3 regions of the Kitasatospora sp. NPDC001547 genome follow, and region 1 is predicted to be linked to each of the others. Evidence: riboswitches for the same ligand, from Rfam matches in the RefSeq annotation. Region 1 holds a riboswitch; each other region holds the start of a gene.
What was found. A riboswitch is a leader RNA that binds a small molecule or an ion and turns the genes downstream of it on or off. The one in region 1 is predicted to bind cobalamin.

Region 1 (7,535 bases):
GGCCGGGAGGTGACGGTGATCGGGCGGGCGGTCCAGTCGGTCATGTCGCCGACGTGGAGGGTGACGCTCCAGCTGTCGTCGTTCTCGCCGGAGAGTGCCGCAGGACCTGAGTGGCACAAGTCGCCGACGGACATGACAGCGGTGCCCCGCACGGGCCGTTGGCCGTGCGGGGCACCGCTGTCGTTCGTTCTTCTCGTCCTAGAAGTCGTCGTCGAAGGCGACGGTGCCCTCGACGGCGACCTGGTACGCCGACACCCGGCGCTCGAAGAAGTTGGTCAGCTCCTGGACGTTCTGGAGCTCCATGAAGCCGAACGGGTTCGTCGACCCGTAGCGGATCGGCAGGCCGAGGCGCGCGAGGCGCTGGTCCGCCACCGCCTGCAGGTACTCCCGCATCGACGCGGTGTTCATGCCGGGCAGGCCGTCACCGCACAGGTCCTGGGCGAACTGGAGCTCGGCCTCGACGGCCTCCTCCAGCATCTCCGTCACCTGCTTGGCCATCTCGTCGTCGAAGAGGTCGGGCTCCTCCTCGCGGACGGTGTCGACGACCGACATCGCGAAGTCCATGTGCATGGACTCGTCGCGGAACACCCAGTTGGTGCCGGTGGCCAGGCCGTGCAGCAGGCCCCGGCTGCGGAACCAGTACACGTAGGCGAACGCGCCGTAGAAGAACAGGCCTTCCACACACGCCGCGAAGCAGATCAGGTTGAGCAGGAACGCCCGCCTGTCCTCCTTCGTCTGCAGCGACTCGATGTGGTCGACCGCGTTCATGTACTTGAAGCAGAACTGGGCCTTCTGGCGGATGGAGGGGATGTTCTCCACCGCGGCGAAGGCCGCGTTGCGGTCCTCCGGGTCGGGCAGGTAGGTGTCGAGCAGCGTCAGGTAGAACTGGACGTGCACGGCCTCCTCGAACAGCTGGCGCGACAGGTACAGCCGCGCCTCCGGGGAGTTGATGTGCTTGTAGAGGCTCAGCACCACGTTGTTGGAGACGATCGAGTCACCGGTGGCGAAGAACGCGACCAGTCGCCCGATGAGGTGGCGCTCGCCCTCGCTGAGCTTCGCCAGGTCCGCGACGTCCGAGTGCAGGTCCACCTCCTCCACCGTCCAGGTGTTCTTGATGGCGTCCCGGTACCGGTCGTAGAACGACGGGTAGCGCATCGGGCGCAGGGTCAGCTCGAAGCCGGGGTCGAGCAGCATCTTGCGGTCTTCGGACGGGGACATCACTGGCAGGCCTCGCAGGACTCGGGGTTCTCCAGGGAGCAGGCGATGGCGGCCTCCTGCTCCGGGGTGAGGGTCGGGCTGTTCACGGGCACGGGCGCCGGCGCGGCGGCGCGGGCGGTGCCGGACGCGGCCTGGGCGATCCGGGTGGCCGGGCGCGAACGCAGGTAGTAGGTGGTCTTCAGGCCGACCTTCCACGCGTAGGCGTACATCGAGCTGAGCTTGCCGATGGTCGGCGCCGCCATGAACAGGTTCAGGGACTGGCTCTGGTCGAGGTACGGCATGCGGGCCGCCGCCAGGTCGATCAGCGCGCGCTGCGGCAGCTCCCAGGCCGTCCGGTACAGCGAACGGACCTCGGCGGGCAGCCAGTTCAGCTCCTGCACCGAGCCGTTGGCGTCGCGCAGGGCGTCCCGGGTCTGCTGGTCCCAGACGCCCAGCTCCTTGAGCTCGCGCACCAGGTACGGGTTGACCTGGAGGAACTCACCGCTCAGCGTCTCGCGCTTGAACAGGTTGGACACCTGCGGCTCGATGCACTCGTACACGCCGGCGATGGAGGCGATGGTCGCGGTCGGCGCGATGGCCAGCAGCAGCGAGTTGCGCAGGCCGGTCTCGGCGATCCGGGCGCGCAGCGCCGTCCAGCGGTCGGCCCACTGCGGGGCGGCGCTCGGGAAGTGGTCGATGTGCAGCTCGCCCCGGGCGGCGCGGGTCTCGCCGTACGCCTCGTGGCGGCCCAGCTGCTCGGCCAGGTCGGCGGAGCGCTCGTAGGCGGTGAGCATGATGCGCTCGGCGATCAGCGTGGACAGCTGCTTCGCCTCGGCGGAGTCGAAGTCGATCCGCAGCTTGAAGAAGACGTCCTGGAGGCCCATCACGCCCAGGCCGACCGGCCGCCAGCGGGAGTTGGACGTCCCGGCCTCGGTGGTCGGGTAGAAGTTGATGTCCACCACGCGGTCGAGGAAGGTGACGGCGGTGCGCACGGTGGCGTCCAGCCGCTCCCAGTCCATGGCGCCGAGCAGGTCGGCGGCCGAGGCGCCGGAGGCCACGTGGGCGCCCAGGTTGACCGAGCCCAGGTTGCAGACGGCGGTCTCGGAGTCGTCCGTGACCTCCAGGATCTCGGTGCACAGGTTGGAGGAGTGCACCGTGCGGCCCGGCAGCGCGGTCTGGTTGGCGGCGCGGTTGGAGGCGTCCTTGAAGGTCATCCAGCCGTTGCCGGTCTGCGCCAGGGTGCGCATCATGCGGGCGTACAGGGTCTGCGCCGGGATGGTGCGCACGGCCTTGCCGGCCAGCTCGGCCTTGCGGTACGCCTCGTCGAAGTCGGCGCCCCACAGGTCGACCAGCTCGGGCACGTCGGCCGGCGAGAACAGCGACCAGTCCTCGTTGGCGTTGACCCGGCGCATGAACTCGTCCGGGATCCAGTGCGCCAGGTTGAGGTTGTGGGTGCGGCGGGCCTCTTCGCCGGTGTTGTCGCGGAGCTCCAGGAACTCCTCGATGTCGGCGTGCCAGGTCTCCAGGTAGACGCAGGCCGCGCCCTTGCGGCGGCCGCCCTGGTTGACGGCGGCGACCGAGGAGTCGAGGGTGCGCAGGAACGGCACGATGCCGTTGGACTTGCCGTTGGTGCCGCGGATCAGGCTGCCGCGCGAGCGGATGCGCGAGTAGGACAGGCCGATGCCGCCGGCGTGCTTGGAGAGGCGGGCGATCTGCGCGTAGCGGTTGTAGATCGAGTCCAGGTTGTCCAGCGGCGAGTCGAGCAGGTAGCAGCTCGACATCTGCGGGTGCCGGGTGCCGGAGTTGAAGAGCGTCGGCGAGGAGGTCAGGTACTCCAGGCGGCTCATCAGGCCGTACAGCTCGGCCACCTCGCGCACCGACTGCTCGCTGTCGCCGACCGCCAGGCCGCAGGCGACGCGGAGCAGGAAGTGCTGCGGGGTCTCGATCACCTTGCGGGTGATCGGGTGGCGCAGCAGGTAGCGGGACTGCACGGTGCGCAGGCCGAAGTATTCGAAGCGGTCGTCGCCCGCGGTGTCGACCAGCGCGTCCAGGGCGGCGGCGTGCTTGGCGACGAAGGCCGCGGTGGTGTCGCCGATCAGGCCCTCGGCGTGGCCGACGGCGATCGAGGCGGAGAAGGACGTCGAGCCCTGGCTGTTCGCCTCGTCGACGATCTCCAGGGCGAGCAGGCGGGCGGCCAACTTCGAGTACTGGGGGTCCTCGGCGATCATCGACGCGGCGGCGTCCACGGCCAGCCCGCGGAGTTCGGCGAAGTCCGAGCCGGCGTGGCGGCCGCGCAGCGCGGCGGCGGCGACGTGGCCGGGGTCGACCTCGGTGAGGTCGGTGCTGCGGTCGGTGAGCAGCCGCAGCAGGGCGCCGCCGGGGTCGGAGACCGTCGGGTCGGTGAAGGCGGTACCGGAGCCCTGGGCGGGCAGGGTGGCTGAGGCAGCGGTGGTCAAGGCGCTCTCTCCTGGCGGCGATCGGCGGCGGTGATCGGGGGCCACCGGGCCGATCGGGGCAGGGGAGCACGGCACGAACGCAGACGGCGTCGCGCGACGGTGACTCCCCGGCCCGCCCGCGAGGCCCGGAGGGGTACTGCTCGTGCCGGCGCGGCCTCTGCGGGAGGGCCGTGGCGCACGCCGTCGGCAGGTACTCGGACTCGCGGGCACGGCTGCTGGAGCCGCCCGCACACCGCTGCGGGGCAGTCCCGGATTCGCACCGGGTTCCCCTGCATCGACAGCAGGAGTGAGCATACATGTAGTGGTGTCTCCCTGAAGCGGCCCCAGATGTAGTGCGGCGCCGCGTGTCTGGGCGATAACCGGTCGTGCCGGAACCATGGCGGACGATGGCCCTCGGCGACTCCGGAAGCCGGGCCGGGGCGTCCTGGTTTCGATACGGAATGGCCACCGGGAGGACCGGTGGTCATGCGGATGCCCTACGATCTGGGCGCATGAGCGACGGAACTGGCGTACCTGGGCAGGGGCCGCAGGGAACGCCTCCCGCCGGGCCGGGGGGCGCACAGAGTCAGCAGCCGGTGGTACCTGGTCCGGTACCGCCGCCGAGTGGAGGTTTCGGGCCGCCGCCCGCCTCGTACGGGCCGGTCGTGCCGTCGGCGCAGCCGGTCGCACAGCCCATCCCTCCGGTGCCGCATCCGGTGGCGCCTGCGCCGCAGCCGGCCCCGCCGGTCGGTCAGCCGCAGCCCCAGCCGCACCCGGTCGGTCAGCCGCACCCGGTCGCGCAGCCGCAGCCGAACCCCCAGCCGCAGTGGCACCTGCAGCAGCAGCCCCAGCAGCCCGTCCCGCCGCAGCGGGTCGAGCCGGACTGGGACGCGCTGGCGGACCGCAACGAGGCCGACGGCAAGCGCCGTCGCCGGATGAGGGTCATCGGCGTGGTGGCCGCGGTCGCCGTGGTCGGCGGCCTGGCCGCCGGCGGCGTGCTGCTGTTCAAGGGCAAGAAGGACAACGGCCCCACGACGGCCACCACCACCCCGCCGACGGCCAACCCGAGCGCCTCCGGCACGCCCGGCCAGCCGGACGACCCGTCGAAGCCGATCTGGGAGGTCGCCACCGACCCGGCGCCGCAGGACGCGGGAGCGCTCTTCTCCTCGCTCCAGGTGACGATCAACGGTGCCACCTGGAACCGGACCGTGGTGGCTCTGGACTCGCCCTGCTGGGACGGGAACTCCACGACCGGCGGGCTGGGCAAGGTGCTCGGCGACCAGGGGTGCCAGCAGGTGCTCCGGGCGACGTACGTGTCCGGTGAGAGCGCGGTCACCGTCGGGGTGGCGGTCTTCGACCACAAGATCCAGGCCGAGACCGCGACGAAGAACTTCGCCGGTCAGCTCAAGGGCGCGCCCGCGGCCGGATCGCCGGCGTTCTGCGCCGCCGCCGGCTGCACGGGCACCCACAACAGCCTGGGCCGGTACGCGTACTTCACCGTCGAGGGATCGGCGAAGGGCGGCAACGCCCCGGACGCCACGGCGACCGCGGCGGCCTCCGGGTTCGCCGAGCACGTGAAGGGGCAGCTGCTCAAGCGTGCCAAGGCCGCGTCCTCGGCCGCGCCCGGTGTTCAGGGGACCCCGCCGGCTCCGGCGGGCTGACCTGCCGGGACGCCGCCGCCGGTGACCCCGGCGGGTCGGCCCGCCGGGACACTCCGGCCCCGGTGGACCGTTCGCGGGGGCCGGGGGAGTGTGGCAGGCTCTCGGGACAGTCATTTCGCATGCGTGTTCCGGTTGCGTCCGTGGGGGGCGGCGCCGGCGAGCAACCGGAGGAGCGGTCCGTGGCCCTGCCCAGAGCCCTGCGCGGCAAGCCCGCCGTCCTGGCCGCGGCCGGGGCCCTCGTCGCCGCGGGAGCGGTCTTCCTGCTCGACCACGACGGCAGGGCCGACGGCGAACAGCCCCCGAGGGTCCCGGTGTCGGTCGGCCTTCCCGGACGCACCCTGCCGCCGGAGGTCGGCCGGGACCTGCTCGCCCGGGACCCGCAGGCCTCGCCGAACGCCCGCGCGGTCCAGCAGTTCCTCGCCGACCTGGAGGCCCAGGCCCGTACCGGGCAGAGCGGCGGCACGGTGATCGGCCAGCACGTCGAGGCGCACAACGAGCGCAACAACCCCGAGTACGGGGACTACCGGGGCACCAAGCAGGTCGGCTACTACTACAAGAAGGCCGCCGACATCACCGGCAAGCTGCCCGGCTTCGTGGAGACCGACCTCGGCCCCGGCTACGGCCAGAACGGCTGGGGCGTCGGCAACCCGCGCTCCTACTCGGCCGGCCGCTGGCCCACCTGCCGGGCCGGCTGGCAGTACACCGACGACGCCGTCGACCTGCTGTCCGCCGTCTGGAGCGGCCACCCGCGCGCCGAGGACGGCGGCTACGGCGCGGCGGGCGTGCAGCAGAACTGCGACGGCAGCAGCACCGAACTGCCCGACAACGGCGGCGGCCCGGCCGGGATCGTCGGCATGTCCTTCCACCAGCCGTACCCCGGCTCGGAGGTCAAGTCCTTCGACCGGGTGCTCTGTTCGAACTCGCCGGCGGCCAAGGACCCCGACTGGTTCGGCCGGGTCGTGGACGCGGCGCACGACACCCCCGAGTACCGCGCGCTGATCACCGACCTCTCCTACCTGGCCGACCACCTGGAGTACCTGGCCGCCCACGACGTGCCGGTGCTGCTGCGCCCGTACCACGAGATGAACGTGCTGGACTGCTCCCGCCGGTTCTGGTGGGCGGGCCAGAAGCCGGCCGAGTACCAGGCGCTGTGGAAGATCACCTACCGGTACCTGGTGGAGACCCGGGGGCTGCACAACCTGCTGTTCGTCTGGACGCCGGTGTCCTGGGACGGCGCCCCGGGCGTGGACCCCTGGGACTACTACCCGGGCGCCCGGTTCGTCGACGTGGTCGGGGTGGACGACTACAGCGGCAGCCCGGCGCACCCGATCGGCACCGGCGAGGTGTGGACCAAGCGGTACTACGACGGGCTGTCCGCCTACGGCAAGCCGCGGATGCTGGCCGAGTCCTTCGCCGTCCCGGTCAACTCCCGCCAGCCGGAGACCCTGCGGCGCACGCCCTGGACGATCTGGACGGTCTGGGGGCAGTCGCTCACCGCGAACAACCTGCTGCCGGACCAGCCGCGCAACTCGGCCGCGGACGTCACCGCGACGTACCGCAGTCCGCTGGCGCTCACCGGCGGCTCCGGCACCTTCGGCGCGAACGTCGACTGGAGTGGTCTGCACGTGCGTTGAGCCGCCGGCACCGTCGGCCCGGTGGTCGGCGGTGTGAGGTGGGCCGCACCGCGCGCTCCGCCGAACGGGTGGAATTCCGGCTCCGTTGCGGCGTGTGGCATCCTGTGGCGGCGAAGCCGAGGGCGGGCGAACGGCCGGGACGGGCCCAAAGGGGCGGGGGATACGGGATGACAGGGACGGGTCCGATGCGCGTGGCCGGCGGCGTGGCCGTCGGCTGGGGCGCGGTGCTGCTCGGCTGGGCCGGGTACAACTGCTTCGGCCAGGTCGGCGTCGCCACGTACCTCAAGGGCGTCTTCTACTACGGCGGCTCCTCGGTGAACGCCGAGACCGGCAGCCTCAACTACGGCCTGCTGTACCTGGTTGCGGGCATCCTGCTGCTGCGCGGGCGCAACTGGGCGCTCGGGGTGGCGGCCGGTGTCGCGCTGGTCGAGGGGTACAACCGGGTGCGCAGCCTGGTCGGGGCGCTGCTGGACGCGCCGCAGCGGGAGTGGTTCACCGGTACCACCGAGGGCTGGCTCAAGCTCGCGACCTTCGGGATCGGGGTGGTGGTCACCGCGGTGCTGATCGCGCTGCTGGGCCGTTCGGTCTGGCGGGAGCAGCCGGGCGGC
Region 2 (7,535 bases), on a different contig from region 1:
GCCTCCTCGGGGTGCCTGGTCAGGGCGATGCCCTGGTCGAACTCGCTGCGGATCGCCGTGGTCATGTGGGGGGACCTGCCCTTCGCGCGTGCTTCCGGACGTCAAGTTACTGACGAGTAGGAACCACCCTACGCCGCCCGGGTGAAACGCGGAACGGCCGCCGGACACCTGTTCGGGTCCGACGGCCGTCCGGGAGGTCGATCCGCCTACCGGCGGATGCCCGGCTTCAGCTCCAGGAAGCGGGCGAGCATGCCGTTGACGAAGGCCGGGGAGTCGTCCGTGGAGAACTCCTTGGCGATCTCGACGGCCTCGTCCAGGACGACGGCGTCCGGGACGCCGTCCTCCCAGATCAGCTCGTACGCGCCGAGCCGCAGGACGTTGCGGTCCACGATCGGCATCCGGTCGAGCGTCCAGCCCACGGCGTACTGCTCGATCAGGTCGTCGATGCGACGCGCGTGCTGGACGTACCCCTCGATGAGCTCCATGGTGTACTCACCGACCTGCGGGGTGCCCTCGTCGGGCTTGGGCTCGCGGGCGCGGGCCACCCAGTCGGCGAGGACCTGCTGCGGGTCGACCCCGCGGTGGTCGGCCTCGAAGAGGATCTGGAAGGCCCGGGTACGGGCCTTGCTGCGTGCGGCCGACACGGACTTACTTCACCCGGCCGAGGTAGCTGCCGTCGCGGGTGTCGACCTTGACCTTCTCACCGGTGGTGACGAAGAGCGGCACGGCGATCTCGGCACCGGTCTCCAGGGTGGCCGGCTTGGAGCCGCCGGTGGAGCGGTCGCCCTGGACGCCCGGCTCGGTGTGGGCGATGGTCAGCTCGACCGCGGCCGGGAGCTCGATGTACAGGACGGCGCCCTCGTTGGTGGCGACCAGGGCCTCGAAGCCCTCCAGCAGGTACTTGGCGGCGTCGCCGACGACCGACGGCTCGACGGTCAGCTGGTCGTAGGTGTCCATGTCCATGAACACGAAGTTCTCGCCGTCCTTGTACGAGAACTGCATGCCGCGCTTGTCGACGTTCGCGGTCTCGACCTTGGTGCCCGCGTTGAAGGTCTTGTCGACGACCTTGCCGGTCAGGACCTCCTTGAGCTTGGTACGCACGAAGGCCGGGCCCTTGCCGGGCTTGACGTGCTGGAACTCGACGACGGACCAGAGCTTGCCGCCCTCCAGCTTGAGGACCATGCCGTTCTTGAGATCGTTCGTGGAAGCCACGGGCGCACTAACTCCTGTATAGCTGTCAAGGAACCAAGGGTTTGCGTCCTGCCGCCCGCGGCCCCCGGGGGCCGCGGTCACAGGGCGAGGAGCTCCTTGGTGGTGATGGTGAGCAGCTCGGGCCCGCCCTCCTCGAGGGGGCGCACGACGAGCGTGTCCTCGATCCGGACGCCGCCCTTGCCCGGGAGGTGGACTCCTGGGCCGACGGTGACCGGCACGCGGCTGTCCAGTTTACCCATGTCCGCCGGGCCGAGGCGCGGCGCCTCCCGCATCTCCAGCCCGATGCCGTGGCCCACCGGGTGCGGAGAGGCCTCGGCGTGGCCGGCCGCCTCCAGGACCTGCCGGGCCGCCCGGTCGGGTACGCACTGCTCCACGCCCGGTCCGAGTGCCTCCCGCCCGGCCCGCTGGGCCCGGAAGACCAGCCGGTGCAGCTCCACCTGCCAGGGCGCCGGCGCGGCGCCGATCACGAAGGTGCGGGCGGTGGAGACGCCGTAGCCGCGGTACTGGGCGCCCATCACCACGGTCAGGAAGTCGCCCTCCTCCACCCGGCGGTCGGTCGGCTGGTGGGCGGCCTGGCCGGAGTGGCTGCCGGTGCCGACCGAGACCGGGAAGGCCGCCCGGTCGGCGCCGTGGTCGATCATCCGGCGCTCCAGCTCCATCGCCAGGTGCCGCTCGGTGCGGCCGACCAGGATCGACTCCAGCAGCTCGCCCAGCGCCTGGTCGGCGATCTCCGCGGCGATCCGCAGGTCCGCGATCTCGCGCTCGTCCTTGACCACCCGCAGCCGCTCGACCGTCTGGCCGAGGTCCACCAGCCGGGCCCCCTCGGTCAGGCCGGCCACCGCCCGGTGCCGGGTGACGGTCAGGTCGTGCTCCTCCACGGCCAGGCCCGACACCCCGGACCGCGCGGCGGCGGTCGCGGCGGCCAGTGCGGTGTCCGAGCCGGCCGCCACCGGCAGCCTGGTGACGTCCGGAGCGATCAGGTGCTCCCCGGAGTCGTCCGGCGGCAGGTCGTCCGGCAGCGCGAGCAGGGCGCGCTCCCTGGTCAGCAGCAGGCTCGCCCCGCAGGGCGCGCAGCCCGTCAGGTACCGCACGTTCGCCGCGCGGGTGATCAGCGCCGCATCGGCCCCGGCCGCACTGCAGTGCTCCCTCACCCGCTCCCGCCGCCCCGCGTACGCATCCGCCATGCGTCGAGCCTACGAACCCCCGGCCCGAAGCGCCCGCCGAGCACCCCCGGCCGAACCCCCGGTGCTCCTTGCGCGCCCCCCGCGCGACCGCGCCGTCACCTCCGGGCGCGCGCCGTGCGCCCCGCCCCCGCCCGGGGCCGTGCCGCGGCCCCGGGGACGACCCGCGGGACGGGTGCTCAGGCCTCCTGGCCCGGCGTCCAGCGCTGCTCGACCCGGGCGAGCTTCCAGTACCCGATCGCGATCGCCCAGACCAGCACGAACAGCCCGGCGATGCCGTAGCCGACGTTGTCCAGCGAGATGTCCGCGATGAACCCGGAGACCGGGTCGGTCAGGTCGAGCTTCTCGTGCAGCACCCCGACCAGCTCGATGGTGCCGATGACGAAGGCGACCGCGATCGACAGACCGGTGATGGTCAGGTTGTAGTACACCTTCCGGACCGGGTTGGCGAAGGCCCACTGGTACGCGAAGTTCATGAACGTCCCGTCCAGGGTGTCGAACAGGCTCATCCCGGCCGCGAACAGCAGCGGCAGGCAGACGATCGCGTACCAGGGCAGCCCGGAGGCCGCGCCCGAGCCGGCCATCACCATCAGGGTGACCTCGGTCGCGGTGTCGAAGCCCAGGCCCAGCACCATGCCCACCGGGAACATCTGCCCCGGTCGGGTGATCGACCGGGTCGCCCGGTTCAGCACCCGGGCCATGAAGCCGCGCGAGTCGAGGTGCGCCTCAAGCTCCCGCTCGTCGAACTGCCCGGCCCGCATCGCCCGGAACACCTTGAGGATGCCGAGCAGTGCCGCCAGGTTGAGCGCGCCGATCAGGTAGAGGAAGACGCCCGAGGTGGTCGTCCCGATCATGCCGAGCCACTTGTGGGTGGTCGACTCGTCGTCCATCAGCGTGTTCGCCAGCTGCGCGCCGCCCGCCACCAGGGCGGCCATCACGACCACCATCGAGGAGTGCCCGAGGGCGAACCAGAACCCCACCGAGACCGGCCGCTTGCCGTCCGCCATCAGCTTGCGGGTGGTGTTGTCGATCACCGCGATGTGGTCGGCGTCGAAGGCGTGCCGCATGCCGAGGGTGTACGCGGTGATACCCAGGCCCACCCCGAAGGCCTGGGTACCGACCGCGTACCGCTCGGGTGCGACCAGGAAGACGAGCGTCCCGAAGGCCACCACGTGCATGGCCAGGATCACCCCCATCAACCCGGCCGTACGGATGGTGTCCTCGCGCCGCCACCGGAAGCTCGGCAGCGCGGAGGGGGCCGTCTTCGCCCCGGTGGCGACGGTTTCGGGCAGGGTCATCTGCGGATCACGCTCCAGCACCTCGTGGAAAACCTCGTGAGATGCCGTGGCCGGTCTCCTGGCTGACGGGACGCCCGTACCCGCCTTCCCAGGCGCGCGGGGCGCCCAGTGGCTTCATGGGTACGGACGACGTTCCTCCGTGGGCGGAGGAACGACCCGATCACAGTGGCGAGGGCCGCTCCGGGCTGGGATCCCTGAGGATCCGTCACCGGTCTTCCCGAGCACCACGGCGGGGAACACCGTAGGGGCCGGGCCCCACGGGTGCAAGGCTGCGCACCTGCGCAGGTGTCCAGGATCACAGGGCGCCGCCTGCAAGAATGTCCGCATGCATCTCGTACCGGCCGACCGCGCGGGCCACCGCACCATCGACGGGCACCGGGTCTGCGAGGCCATCGCCGCGATCGGCGAGCCCGCGCACGTCCGGTCCTGGGCCGAGCGGTTCTCGCTGCTCGCCGACCCCGGGCGGCTCGCCCTGCTGCTCGCCCTCCACCGGGCCGGCCCGCTCGCCGTCACCGACCTCGCGGTCGCCACCGGCATGCGCGACCCCGCCGTCTCCCAGGCCCTGCGGCTGCTCCGCACGGCCGGCGTGGTGACCGGCGACCGGGACGGACGGGTGGTGCGCTACCGGCTCGTGGACGAGGCCATGCGCCCCCTCCTCGACGAGTGCACCGCCGCCGAGCACCACGAGCCCACCGCGGCCGCCGGCTGACACCCGCAAACCCCGGCCGGGACCGGGCCCGACCAGTACGATCATGGTGTGCCGTCCCATCCCCACGTCTGGCCCGCCGACCGCTGGAACACCCGACCGGTCAGGGCCCGCGTGCTGGCGGTCGCCCGCACCCTCACCTCGGCCACCCGGGTCCTGGACGTCCTCACCCTGCTGAGCCCGGACGGCATCGAGCGGTACTTCACCGTCAACCCCGGCTCCGCCTTCGCCGACCGCGCCCTGGACGAGTACCTGCGCGGCCTGCCCGGCTTCACCGTGCTGGACTGGGAGGACGCCGTCCGCCGCCGCTTCGACCTGGCCGTCGCCTGCGCCGTCCACTCCTCCATGCACCGCCTGGACGCCCGCCTCGTCGTCCTCCCGCACGGCGCCGGCTACAACCGCCTGGTCACCGAGTCGACCGGCGACACGGTCACCGCCGCCGGCCTGTCCCGCAACGAACTCACCCACCGCGGACGGGTGTTCGTGGACGTCCTCGGCCTTTCCCACCCCGAGCAGCTGGACCGGCTGCGGGACTCCTGCCCCGAGGCGCTGGACGTCGCCCGGGTCGTCGGCGACCCGTGCTTCGACCGGATGCTCGGCAGCCGGCGCTCCCGCGACGGCTACCGCGCCGCGCTCGGCGCCACCTGCGGCCGACGGCTCGTCGTCGTCAGCTCCACCTGGAGCGAGCACTCGTTATTCGGCCGCCGCCCCGACCTCCCCCAGCGGCTGGTCCGCCGGCTCCCCGCCGACGAGTACACGGTGGCCGTCGTCCTGCACCCCAACGTCTGGAGCCGCCACGACCCCGAGGCGCTGCTCGACGGCGCCCGCCGGATGGGCCTGCGCCTGATCCCGCCCCACCAGGGCTGGCAGGCCGCGCTCGTCGCCGCCGACTGCGTGATCGGCGACCACGGCTCGGTCACCGTCTACGGCGCCGCCCTGGAGCGCCCCACCGTGCTCGTCGCCACCGGCGCCGCCGAACTCGACCCGCGCTCCCCCGGCTACGCCTTCGGCCAGGCCGCGCCCGTCCTCGACCCGGACGGGGACCTCGCCGCCCAGCTCGAACTGGCCCTGGCCCAGGACCCGGCCGGCCTGAGCGGCGTCACCGGCCGCTCACTCGCCCACCGCGGCGAGTCCGCCCGGCTGCTGCGCCCGCTGCTCTACTCCTTCCTGGACGGACTGGACGAACCCGGGGACGAGCCGGCCCTGCCGCCCTACCCCAGGCCGCTCCCCGCGACCACCGAGGGGCCCACCGCGTACGACGTCGAGGGCAGCAGCGACGGCACCGAGGTCAGCCTCCGGCGCTACCCCTTCGCCCCGGACGGCCACCCCCCGCGCGGCTTCCACGCCCTCACCGACGAGCACCCGGGCGACGCCCTGCGCTACACCGCCGAGGTCCTCGCCCGCACCGAGGCCCACGCCGAACGCCCGGCCACCCGCTGGCTCGCCGACACCGCCGCCGAACTCCCCGGCCTGGCCGTCGCGGTGGCCGCCCTCGGCCCGGCCCGCCACCTGCTGCGGCTGCGCACCGGCCTGCTGCTGGAGGCCCGCGCCGAACCGGACTGGGACCGCCCCGACCCCGGCATCGACCCGCTGCTGCTCGGCTCCGCCGTCGCCACCTGGCTCGCCGACGGCGGCGAGCCGGCCGGCCTCGCCGAGCACGGGCTCACCGTCCGCACCGGCGAGCACCGCGCCCGGGTGTCGTTCCGTACCAGGTCGTAGCCGTACCGGTCCCTCGGCCCGTCCCGGGTCCTGGCCGTACCGGGGTCCTACTCCGACAGCTCCCGCAGCCGCGCCCGGCTGCGCTCGGCCAGCTCCGCGTCGTCCAGCTCCTCGGCGAGGGAGACGATCAGGGTGTGCGCCTGCGCCTCCTTGGCGTACTGGCTGCGCTCCCTGGCCTGCCGGGCGCAGTCGTCCGCGTGGGCGACGGCGAGGTCCAGCTGTCCGAGGGCCCGGTGCGCCCTGGCGCGGACCAGCGGCAGCTTCATCAGCATGTCGTCGTCCCCGGTCCGCCCGGCGTGAGCCGTGGCCTCGGCCAGCAGGGCCAGCGCCTGCTCCGGACGGCCGTCGGCGATCAGCGCCTGCGCCAGGTTGTAGCTCTGGACGATCTCGCCGTGGTCGTCGCCCCGGTTCTCCGCCAGGGCCAGGGTGAACCGCCGCACCGCGTCGGCCGGGCGCCCGTCGGCCAGGCAGAGCAGCCCGTCCGTCTCGTAGAGCACCCCCACCACCTGGCGCTCGGTCACCAGCGGCACCTGCTCGGTGGCGAGCGCCAACTGCTCGGCGGCGAGCCGGTACTCGCCGCGGTCGACGTGGGCGCGGGCGAGCTGGTTGCGCATCCGCACCACGGCCGCCGGCCGGTTGTCCCACTGGGCCGACTCGACGCCGAGCCGGTGGGTGGCGATCCAGTCCTGGTACAGCTTGCGGCCGTGGTAGAGCGGCCAGAGCGACTCGCAGAGCCGCCACACCTCGCCGTGCCAGCCCTGCTCGGCCGCCTCCGCCACCACCGCGCGGAAGTTGGCGCGTTCGGCGTACAGCCACTCCAGGGCCGCGGCCCCGGAGGCGAAGCGGGGCAGCTCGTCACCGCTCGGGTCCTGGAGGCGCAGGCGATTCCCGGCCATCGCGCGGTCGGCGGCCGACGCCCGGCCCCGGTAGTACGCCACGACCTCGGCGAGGAGGGGCCCGCGGTCCGGCAGCTCCCGGGTCCGGCCGTAGGCGTGCAGCCGCACCACGTCGTGGGCCCGGAAACGGTCCTCGCGGTCGCCGTCCACCACCTCGTCCAGCAGGTGGGCGCCGCGCAGCTCCCCGATCGCCCGCTCGGCCCGCTCGACGCCGACCGCGCGCGCCAGTTCGGCGGACACGAAGGGGCCGGGGTGCACGCCGACCAGGTGGTAGAGCGCCCGGCCCTGAGCCGACAGCCGTTCGTAGACCAGGTCGTAGGTCGCGCCGAGATCGCTCTCCTCGTCCTCCAGCATCGCCAACCTGCCCTCGCGGTCGTGGAGTTCGGCCACCACCCGGCCGACCGGCAGGTTGTCCCGGTCCAGCAGCTGGCTGCCGACCGCGTTCAGCGCGAGCGGCAGCCCGCCGCACAGCTCGACCAGTTCCGCCAGCTCCCCGTCGGTGCCCCGCCCGGAGCCGACCCAG
Region 3 (7,535 bases), on a different contig from region 1:
TCGGCCAGCTCCCCGGCCCAACGGGCGACCCGGACGGCGTCCACCAGCATCCGGCGGGCCAGCGGCGCCAGCTCGGCGGGTGCCGGGAAGCCCTCCGGCACGGGAACCCTGCCGCGCCCGGGAGCCGGAGCGGGCCCTCGTCGCCGGGGTACTCCGTTACGGGGGACACCCGCCCCGCCCGGCCTGCCACCGGCGGGCCGTTGGGCCGTTCCGGGGAGACGGGTCACCGTCGCACCGGTACCGATCGTCGGCGGGAGCGGGGCATCACGGTCGCGCGGGTTCCGAGACGTCACGTCGAGCAGTCTTCCCCTTGCACCGGCCTTCTGTCACATCCGGTTGTCCGTACGACCGGGCGACCGGTGGCGGCACCTCCGCAAGATCGGGCAACAACGGCATACCGCCTGGCCGGAAACGTGTGACCTGGCCATGCCACTCGTCACCCCCCGGTTGCCGGGAATGCTCGCCCGGTCACCCTGCGTACGGGTGGGGGGTAACGAGTCGGGGCCCATTGTTGCCCCCGACCGCGGGGTGGTTTTCGCCGCGGGGGATCCGCGCCGCCCGTGCTCGGCGGGCCTGTCCAGCCCGATTCCGGACGGATGGCGGGCGGGGCGGGGGAAGCGCACCGCACGAGAAGTCGGCCGGGCCGACTTCTCGTGCACGCCGGGCGGAACGGGAGAAAGCGCCATTCGCGGACCGGGGGGAAGCGCGGCGGGAAACCGTCGTGACCCGGCCGAAAACGCGGCGCGCGCGAGGGGGGGCTCCCGGGCTACAGCAGCGGCGTGAGCCAGCGGCGGAGGAGTTCCGTGTAGCGGTCCGGGGCGGTGTTCCAGAGGGTGGCGTGGTCGGCGCCGGGGAAGGGCTGGAGGCTGACCACGTCGCGGCGGGCCGCGGCCAGCTTCTCGACGGTGCCGAAGGGGGCGATCCGGTCCTCCGGGCTGTGCAGGACGAGGGTGGGCACCCGCAGGTCGGTGCCCTCGGCGAGACGGGCGGAGTCCGCGAGGTCGACGCCGGTGCGGCCCTCGGCGGCGAGGGCGCCAAGCTCTGCGGCGACGCCCCGGAAACCGGCCCGGGCGGCGTCCCGGCGGGCGGAGGCCGGGAGGTCGAGCACCGGCGAGTCGAGGATCAGGCCCCGGACGGCGTGCGACCAGACGGAGCGGGCCGCGGTCTGCAGGACCATGGTCGCGCCGAGGGACCAGCCGTACAGGACCACCTTGCCCGCGCCGCTGTCGAGCGCCAGCCGTACCGCCGACTCGACGTCGCGCCACTCGGTCTCGCCGAAGTGGCTGAGCCCGTCCGGGGAGTCGGGGGCGCCCCGGTCGCCGCGGTAGGTGACGGCGAGGGCGGGCAGGCCGAGCCGGTCGAGCACGGGGAGCACCGGGAGGGTCTGCTGGCGGTCGGCCCCGGGGCCGTGCACCAGGATCACCCAGGTGCCGCGCTTGCCGTGGAGCCGCCAGGCGGGCAGCGCGCCGAGCTCGCCGTCGGCGACGGTGTCGGCGAAAGCCAGGCCGAGCGCCTCGGAGGGGTCGCCGAGGTGGACCCGGGGGGTGAAGCGGACCTCGGTCCCGGGGGCGAGGGTGCCCCGGTCGGCGCGGACCAGCCGGCGGGTGACGCCCCGTTCGTCGCCGTGCAGGACCTCCTCGACCACCGCGTGCCCGCCGTCCGCCCACTCGACCGCCCAGCGGCCGGGGCGCAGGCTCGCGGGGCCGCGGGTGAAGGTGACCCGGCCGGGGGCGAGGCCGCGGACCACCACCGGCGCCGACTCCTGGACGGCGGGCGCCGGACGGACCATCCGCTCGGAGGCCCGACGGCCGATCACCAGCACGGCGGCCCCGGCCGCGGTGGCCCCGACCGCGGCGGCCGCCACGACGGCGGCGGTTCCCCAACGCATATCGCTCCCCGCTCTGTTGCTCTCGGACCGGACGGTGTTCGAGCACCAGTTCACCGGCGCCCCGCCCGGACGGCCACCCGGACGGCCACCCGGATGGGCCGTCCGGGTCGCCCGGGCGGCGGGCGGGCGGCGGGCGGGCGGGCCCGAGGAGGGGACGGTCGGGAGGGCGACCGCCCGGGCCGGTGCCGCTGCCGGCGCCTGCCGGTGCCGGGCGATCCCACGGGGTGTCAGCGGGCCGGCGTGTGACCAACCCCTCCGTGACCTCGGTTGACTCCCGGTTCGGGCCCGTGATGGGATCCTGGGGCCAAACGGAGGCATGGAGAGGAAGCCGGTGGAAGTCCGGCGCGGTCCCGCCACTGTCACCGGGGAGCACGCTCGGAACATCGCCACGGCGGGCCGTCGACGGCCGCTGGAAGGCTCCGGGAGTGCGTTCGACCCGGAAGCCAGGAGACTCTCGCCCCCGTCACGTCGATCCAGGGCGCGGACCCTGAGTGAGGACACGCACGCGATGCAGGCTGCCCCGCCCGGCCGGACTCCGAGCTGCCTTCCGCCGTGCGGCCGATGACCCCGCCCACCGCCTCCCCCGCTCCGCGCCCGCTGACCCGCGCCGCCGCGTTCGCGCTCGGCGCCGCCGCGGGCTACGCCGCCGACACCCGCTTCGCCGACCCCCGCCGGGGCCACCCGGTGGCCGTCTTCGGCAGCGCCGCGATCCGGCTGGAGCGCAGGGTGTGGCGCGACGGCCGCGCCGCCGGGGCCGGGTACACGGCGCTGTGCGTGGGCGCGGTCGCGGCGGGCGCGCTCGCCCTGGACCGTACGGTGGGCCGGCGCCCGCTGGGCCGGGCCGCGCTGGCGGCGGCCGCGACCTGGACCGTGCTCGGCGGCACCTCGCTGACCCGGGAGGCGCGCACCATCGGCCGCTCGCTCGCCGCGGGCGACCTCGCGGCCGCCCGGGAGCGGCTGCCGCACCTGTGCGGGCGGGACCCGAGCGCGCTGGACGGGCAGCAGATCGCCCGGGCCGTGGTCGAGTCGGTGGCCGAGAACACCGCCGACGCCGTGGTGAACGCGCTGGCCTGGGGCACCCTGGCCGGCACCCCCGGACTGCTGGCCTTCCGCGCCGTGAACACCCTGGACGCCATGGTGGGCCACCGCTCGCCGCGCTACGCCCGGTTCGGCTGGGCCTCGGCCCGGCTGGACGACCTGGCGGGCTGGCCCGGCGCCCGGCTGACGGCACTGTTGACGGTGGCCGCCGCGCCCGAACCCCGGACCGCCTGGCGGATCTGGCGGCGCGACGGCTCCGCGCACCCGAGCCCGAACGCGGGCCAGGCCGAGGCGGCGTTCGCCGGCGCGGTGGGCGTGCGGCTGGGCGGGACGCTGCGGTACGGCGAGCAGGTGGAGGACCGGCCGGTGCTGGGCGCGGAGCTGCGCCCGGTCACGGTGGACGACATCGAACGGGCCTGCGCGCTCTCCCGGCGGGTGGGCGCACTGGCACTGGGTACGACGGTCGCGGGGCACGTCCTGCTGCGGACGCTGATGAAGAAGAGGGGGCGGGCATGACGAACGCGCTGCTGGTCGCGGGGACGACCTCGGACGCGGGCAAGAGCGTGGTGACGGCCGGGATCTGCCGTTGGCTCGCCCGCCAGGGCGTGCGGGTCGCGCCGTTCAAGGCGCAGAACATGTCGCTCAACTCCTTCGTCACCGCCGACGGCGCCGAGATCGGCCGCGCCCAGGCGATGCAGGCGCAGGCCGCCCGGGTGGAGCCGGAGGCGGCGATGAACCCGGTGCTGCTCAAGCCCGGCGCGGACGGCCGCAGCCAGGTGGTGCTGCTCGGCCGGCCGGTGGCCGAGGTGGGCGCGCTGGACTACCGCGAGCGCAAGCCCGTCCTGCTGGAGCGCGCCCTGGAGTGCCTGGCCGACCTGCGCAGCCGCTACGACGTGGTGGTCTGCGAGGGCGCGGGCTCGCCGGCCGAGATCAACCTGCGCGACCGCGACATCGCCAACATGGGCCTGGCCACGGCCGCCGCCCTGCCGGTGGTGGTGGTCGGGGACATCGACCGCGGCGGGGTCTTCGCCGCGATGTACGGGACGCTGGCGCTGCTGTCGGCGGAGGACCAGCGGCACGTGGCGGGCTGGTTCGTCAACAAGTTCCGCGGCGACTCGCGGCTGCTGGCGCCCGGGCTGGAGATGCTGCACGAGCTGACCGGACGTCCGGTGCTGGGCACCCTGCCGATGCTGCCCGGGCTCTGGCTGGACGCCGAGGACTCGCTGGACCTGTCCACCGTGGTCGACCGGACGGACGGGCCCGGACCGCTCGGCGCGGACGTGCTGCGGGTGGCCGTGGTGCGCTTCCCCCGGCTGTCCAACTTCACCGACCTGGACGCGCTCGCGCAGGAGCCGGGCGTGCTGGTCCGCTGGGCGACCAGGCCGGAGGAGCTGGCCGACGCCGACCTGGTGGTGCTGCCCGGCACCCGGGCCACCGTCGCGGACCTCGCCTGGCTGCGCGAGCGCGGCCTGGAGCCGGCCCTGAAGGCACGGGCGGCGGCCGGACTGCCGGTCCTCGGGGTCTGCGGCGGCTACCAGATGCTGGCGCACTCCATCGTGGACGAGGTCGAGTCGAAGGCGGGCGCCGTCGACGGGCTCGGCCTGCTGCCGACCCGGGTGCGGTTCGGCGCCGAGAAGGTGCTGGCGCGGCCGGTCGGCGAGGCGTACGGGCAGCGGGTCGAGGGCTACGAGATCCACCACGGGGTGGTGGCGGTCGAGGGCGGCACCCCGTTCCTGGACGGCTGCCGGGTGGGCGCGGTCCGGGGCACGACCTGGCACGGCGCGCTGGAGAACGACGGGTTCCGCCGTGAACTCCTGCGCGAGGTCGCCGAGTCGTCCGGCCGGGCGTTCGTCCCGGCGCCGGACACCTCCTTCGCCGCGGCGCGCGAGGCCCGGCTGGACCGGCTGGGCGACCTGATCGAGGAACACGCGGACACCGACGCGCTGTGGAAGCTGATCGAGGGCGGGGTGCCGGCGGCCGGATCGCTGCCGTTCCTGCCGCCCGGGGCCCCTGGGAGTGACGCATGACCGACGTCCGCTATCCGTTCACCGCGATCGTCGGCATGGCCGACCTGCGGCTCGGGCTACTGCTGAACGCGGTCTCCCCGGCCGTGGGCGGCGTGCTGGTGCGCGGCGAGAAGGGCACCGCGAAGTCGACCATGGTGCGCGCGCTGGCCGGCCTGCTGCCGTCCATCGCCACCGTGGACGGCTGCCGCTTCGCCTGCGACCCGGGCGCGCCCGACCCGCAGTGCCCGGACGGGCCGCACGTCTCCCCGTCCGCCTCCGAACGGCCTTCCCAGCTGGTCGAGTTGCCGGTCGGCGTGGCCGAGGACCGGATCGTCGGCTCGCTCGACCTGGAGCGGGCGCTGGCCGAGGGCGTCAAGGCCTACGAGCCCGGACTGCTCGCCAGGGCCCACCGCGGCGTGCTCTACATCGACGAGGTGAACCTGCTCCAGGACCACGTGGTGGACCTGCTGCTGGACGCCGCCGCGATGGGCCGCTCCTACGTCGAGCGCGAGGGCGTGTCGGTGCGGCACGCGGCCCGCTTCCTGCTGGTCGGCACGATGAACCCGGAGGAGGGCGAGCTGCGGCCGCAGCTGCTCGACCGGTTCGGCCTGACCGTCGAGATCGCCGCCACCCGGGACCCGGCCGAGCGCGCCGAGGTGGTCCGCCGACGGCTCGCGTACGACACCGACCCGGCCGGCTTCGCCGCGCGGTTCGCCGAGGAGGAGCGGGCGCTCGCCGAACGCATCACCGCGGCGCGGGAGTTGCTGCCCCAGGTCGAGCTGACCGACGTGGCGCTGCGTCAGATCACGGCCGTCTGCGCCGCGTTTGAGGTGGACGGGCTGCGCGCGGACATCGTGATGGCCCGCACCGCCGTCGCGCTGGCCGCCTGGGACGGGCGCACCGAGGTGCTGGAGGAGGACGTCCGCAAGGCCGCCCGGCTGGCGCTGCCGCACCGGCGCCGCCGCAATCCCTTCGACGCGCCCGGGCTGGACGAGGAGCAGCTGGACCGGACGCTGGAGGAGCACGCGCAGCAGGACGAACCGGAGCCCGACGGCGACGGGCCCGGGCCTGACGGGGACGGTCCCGGCGGCGGTCCGGAGGACGGCGGGCCTGACGGGGACGGTCCCGACGGCGGTGGCCCCGACGGCGGTGGCGCCCCCGAGCCGTCCGGCCCCGAAGGCGGTCTCGACGGCCGCGAGGGCCCGGACGGCCCGGAGGCCGCCGAGGAGCCCGCGCAGCCGCCCGTACCGGCCCAACAGCCCTCCCCCGCGCGGGAGTCGGCGCCGGTCGCGGCCGGGGACCCGTACCGGACCCAGTTGTTCACCGTCAAGGGCACCGGGCACGGCGCCCAGGGCCGCCGCTCCCCCGCCGAGACCACCGGCGGGCACACCATCCGCGCCCGCCGCCCGCAGGGCGCGCTCGGCCGGCTGCACCTGACCGCCACCCTCCAGGCCGCCGCGCCCCACCAGGCGGCGCGCGGGCGCACCGGGCGGGCCCTGGTCCTGAAGAAGGACGACTTCCGCGAACAGGTGCGCCAGGGACGGGAGTCCAACCTGGTGCTGTTCGTGGTGGACGCCTCCGGCTCGATGGCCGCCCGGCAGCGGATGACCGCCGTCAAGGGCGCGGTGCTGTCGCTGCTGATGGACGCCTACCAGCGCCGCGACAAGATCGGCATGATCACCTTCCGGGGCGCCGGCGCCGAGCTGGCGCTGCCGCCCACCTCCTCGGTGGAGGTCGGCGCGGCCCGGCTGGAGTCGCTGCCCACCGGCGGGCGGACCCCGCTGGCCGCCGGCCTGCTGCGCGCGCACGAGGTGCTCCGGGTGGAGCGGCTGCGCGACCCGAGCCGGCGCCCGCTGCTGGTCGTGGTGACCGACGGCCGGGCCACCGGCGGGCAGGACGCGCTCGCCCGGTCGCGCCGCGCGGCCGCGCTGTTCGCGGCGCAGGGCACCGCGAGCGTGGTGCTGGACTGCGAGTCCGGCCCGGTCCGCCTGGGCCTGGCCCGTACCCTGGCCGGGCTGCTCGGCGGCACCGCCGTCAGCCTGGACGAGCTGCGCGCCGAGGGCGTGGCCTCGCTCGTCCGCGAGAACCGCACCGGGAACCGTGGTGCCACTTCGACTGCTTCGATGCGAAAGGCGGCCTGAGCCGACATGCCCAAGGGTGTCCCCGAGAGCGTCCCCGAAGACGGCCTGACGACCCGCCAGCGCCGTACGCTGCCGATCACCGCCGTGCACACCGGCCCCGGCAAGGGCAAGTCCACGGCCGCGTTCGGCATGGCGCTGCGGGCCTGGAACCAGGGCTGGTCGGTCGGGGTGTTCCAGTTCGTGAAGTCCGCCAAGTGGAAGGTCGGCGAGGAGAACGCGCTGCGCGTGCTCGGCGCCTCCGGCGAGGGCGGCACCGTCGACTGGCACAAGATGGGCTCCGGCTGGTCCTGGATCCAGCGCTCCGCCGAGCAGGAGATGTCCAGCGAGGAGGCGGCCAAGGAGGGCTGGGAGCAGGTCAAGCGGGACCTCGCGGCCGAGACCTACCGCTTCTACGTGCTGGACGAGTTCACCTACCCGATGCACTGGGGGTGGATCGACCCGGAGGAGGTGGTGGCCGTGCTC

Region 2: linked by a shared signal. The riboswitch ahead of ACFY0X_RS08975 (HoxN/HupN/NixA family nickel/cobalt transporter) and the one ahead of ACFY0X_RS07350 (ribonucleoside-diphosphate reductase subunit alpha) in region 1 are both predicted to bind cobalamin.
Region 3: linked by a shared signal. The riboswitch ahead of ACFY0X_RS27435 (cobalamin biosynthesis protein) and the one ahead of ACFY0X_RS07350 (ribonucleoside-diphosphate reductase subunit alpha) in region 1 are both predicted to bind cobalamin.

Annotation. Positions count from the first base shown of each region.
Region 1 is NZ_JBIAVL010000003.1:359,316-366,850, forward strand. It holds gene ACFY0X_RS07340 (hypothetical protein) at 1-134, opposite strand, end outside; gene ACFY0X_RS07345 (ribonucleotide-diphosphate reductase subunit beta) at 199-1,218, opposite strand; gene ACFY0X_RS07350 (ribonucleoside-diphosphate reductase subunit alpha) at 1,218-3,629, opposite strand; cobalamin riboswitch at 3,821-3,964, opposite strand; gene ACFY0X_RS07355 (hypothetical protein) at 4,349-5,293, shown strand; gene ACFY0X_RS07360 (glycoside hydrolase family 26 protein) at 5,473-6,927, shown strand; gene ACFY0X_RS07365 (hypothetical protein) at 7,113-7,535, shown strand, end outside.
Region 2 is NZ_JBIAVL010000004.1:125,218-132,752, reverse strand. It holds gene ACFY0X_RS08995 (thioesterase family protein) at 1-65, opposite strand, end outside; gene nusB (transcription antitermination factor NusB) at 207-644, opposite strand; gene efp (elongation factor P) at 649-1,212, opposite strand; gene ACFY0X_RS08980 (M24 family metallopeptidase) at 1,290-2,396, opposite strand; gene ACFY0X_RS08975 (HoxN/HupN/NixA family nickel/cobalt transporter) at 2,573-3,691, opposite strand; cobalamin riboswitch at 3,722-3,935, opposite strand; gene ACFY0X_RS08970 (ArsR/SmtB family transcription factor) at 4,017-4,400, shown strand; gene ACFY0X_RS08965 (hypothetical protein) at 4,449-6,116, shown strand; gene ACFY0X_RS08960 (hypothetical protein) at 6,164-7,535, opposite strand, start outside.
Region 3 is NZ_JBIAVL010000017.1:70,110-77,644, reverse strand. It holds gene ACFY0X_RS27445 (hypothetical protein) at 1-101, opposite strand, end outside; gene ACFY0X_RS27440 (alpha/beta hydrolase family protein) at 767-1,888, opposite strand; cobalamin riboswitch at 2,209-2,342, shown strand; gene ACFY0X_RS27435 (cobalamin biosynthesis protein) at 2,450-3,442, shown strand; gene ACFY0X_RS27430 (cobyric acid synthase) at 3,439-4,953, shown strand; gene ACFY0X_RS27425 (putative cobaltochelatase) at 4,950-7,073, shown strand; gene cobO (cob(I)yrinic acid a,c-diamide adenosyltransferase) at 7,080-7,535, shown strand, end outside.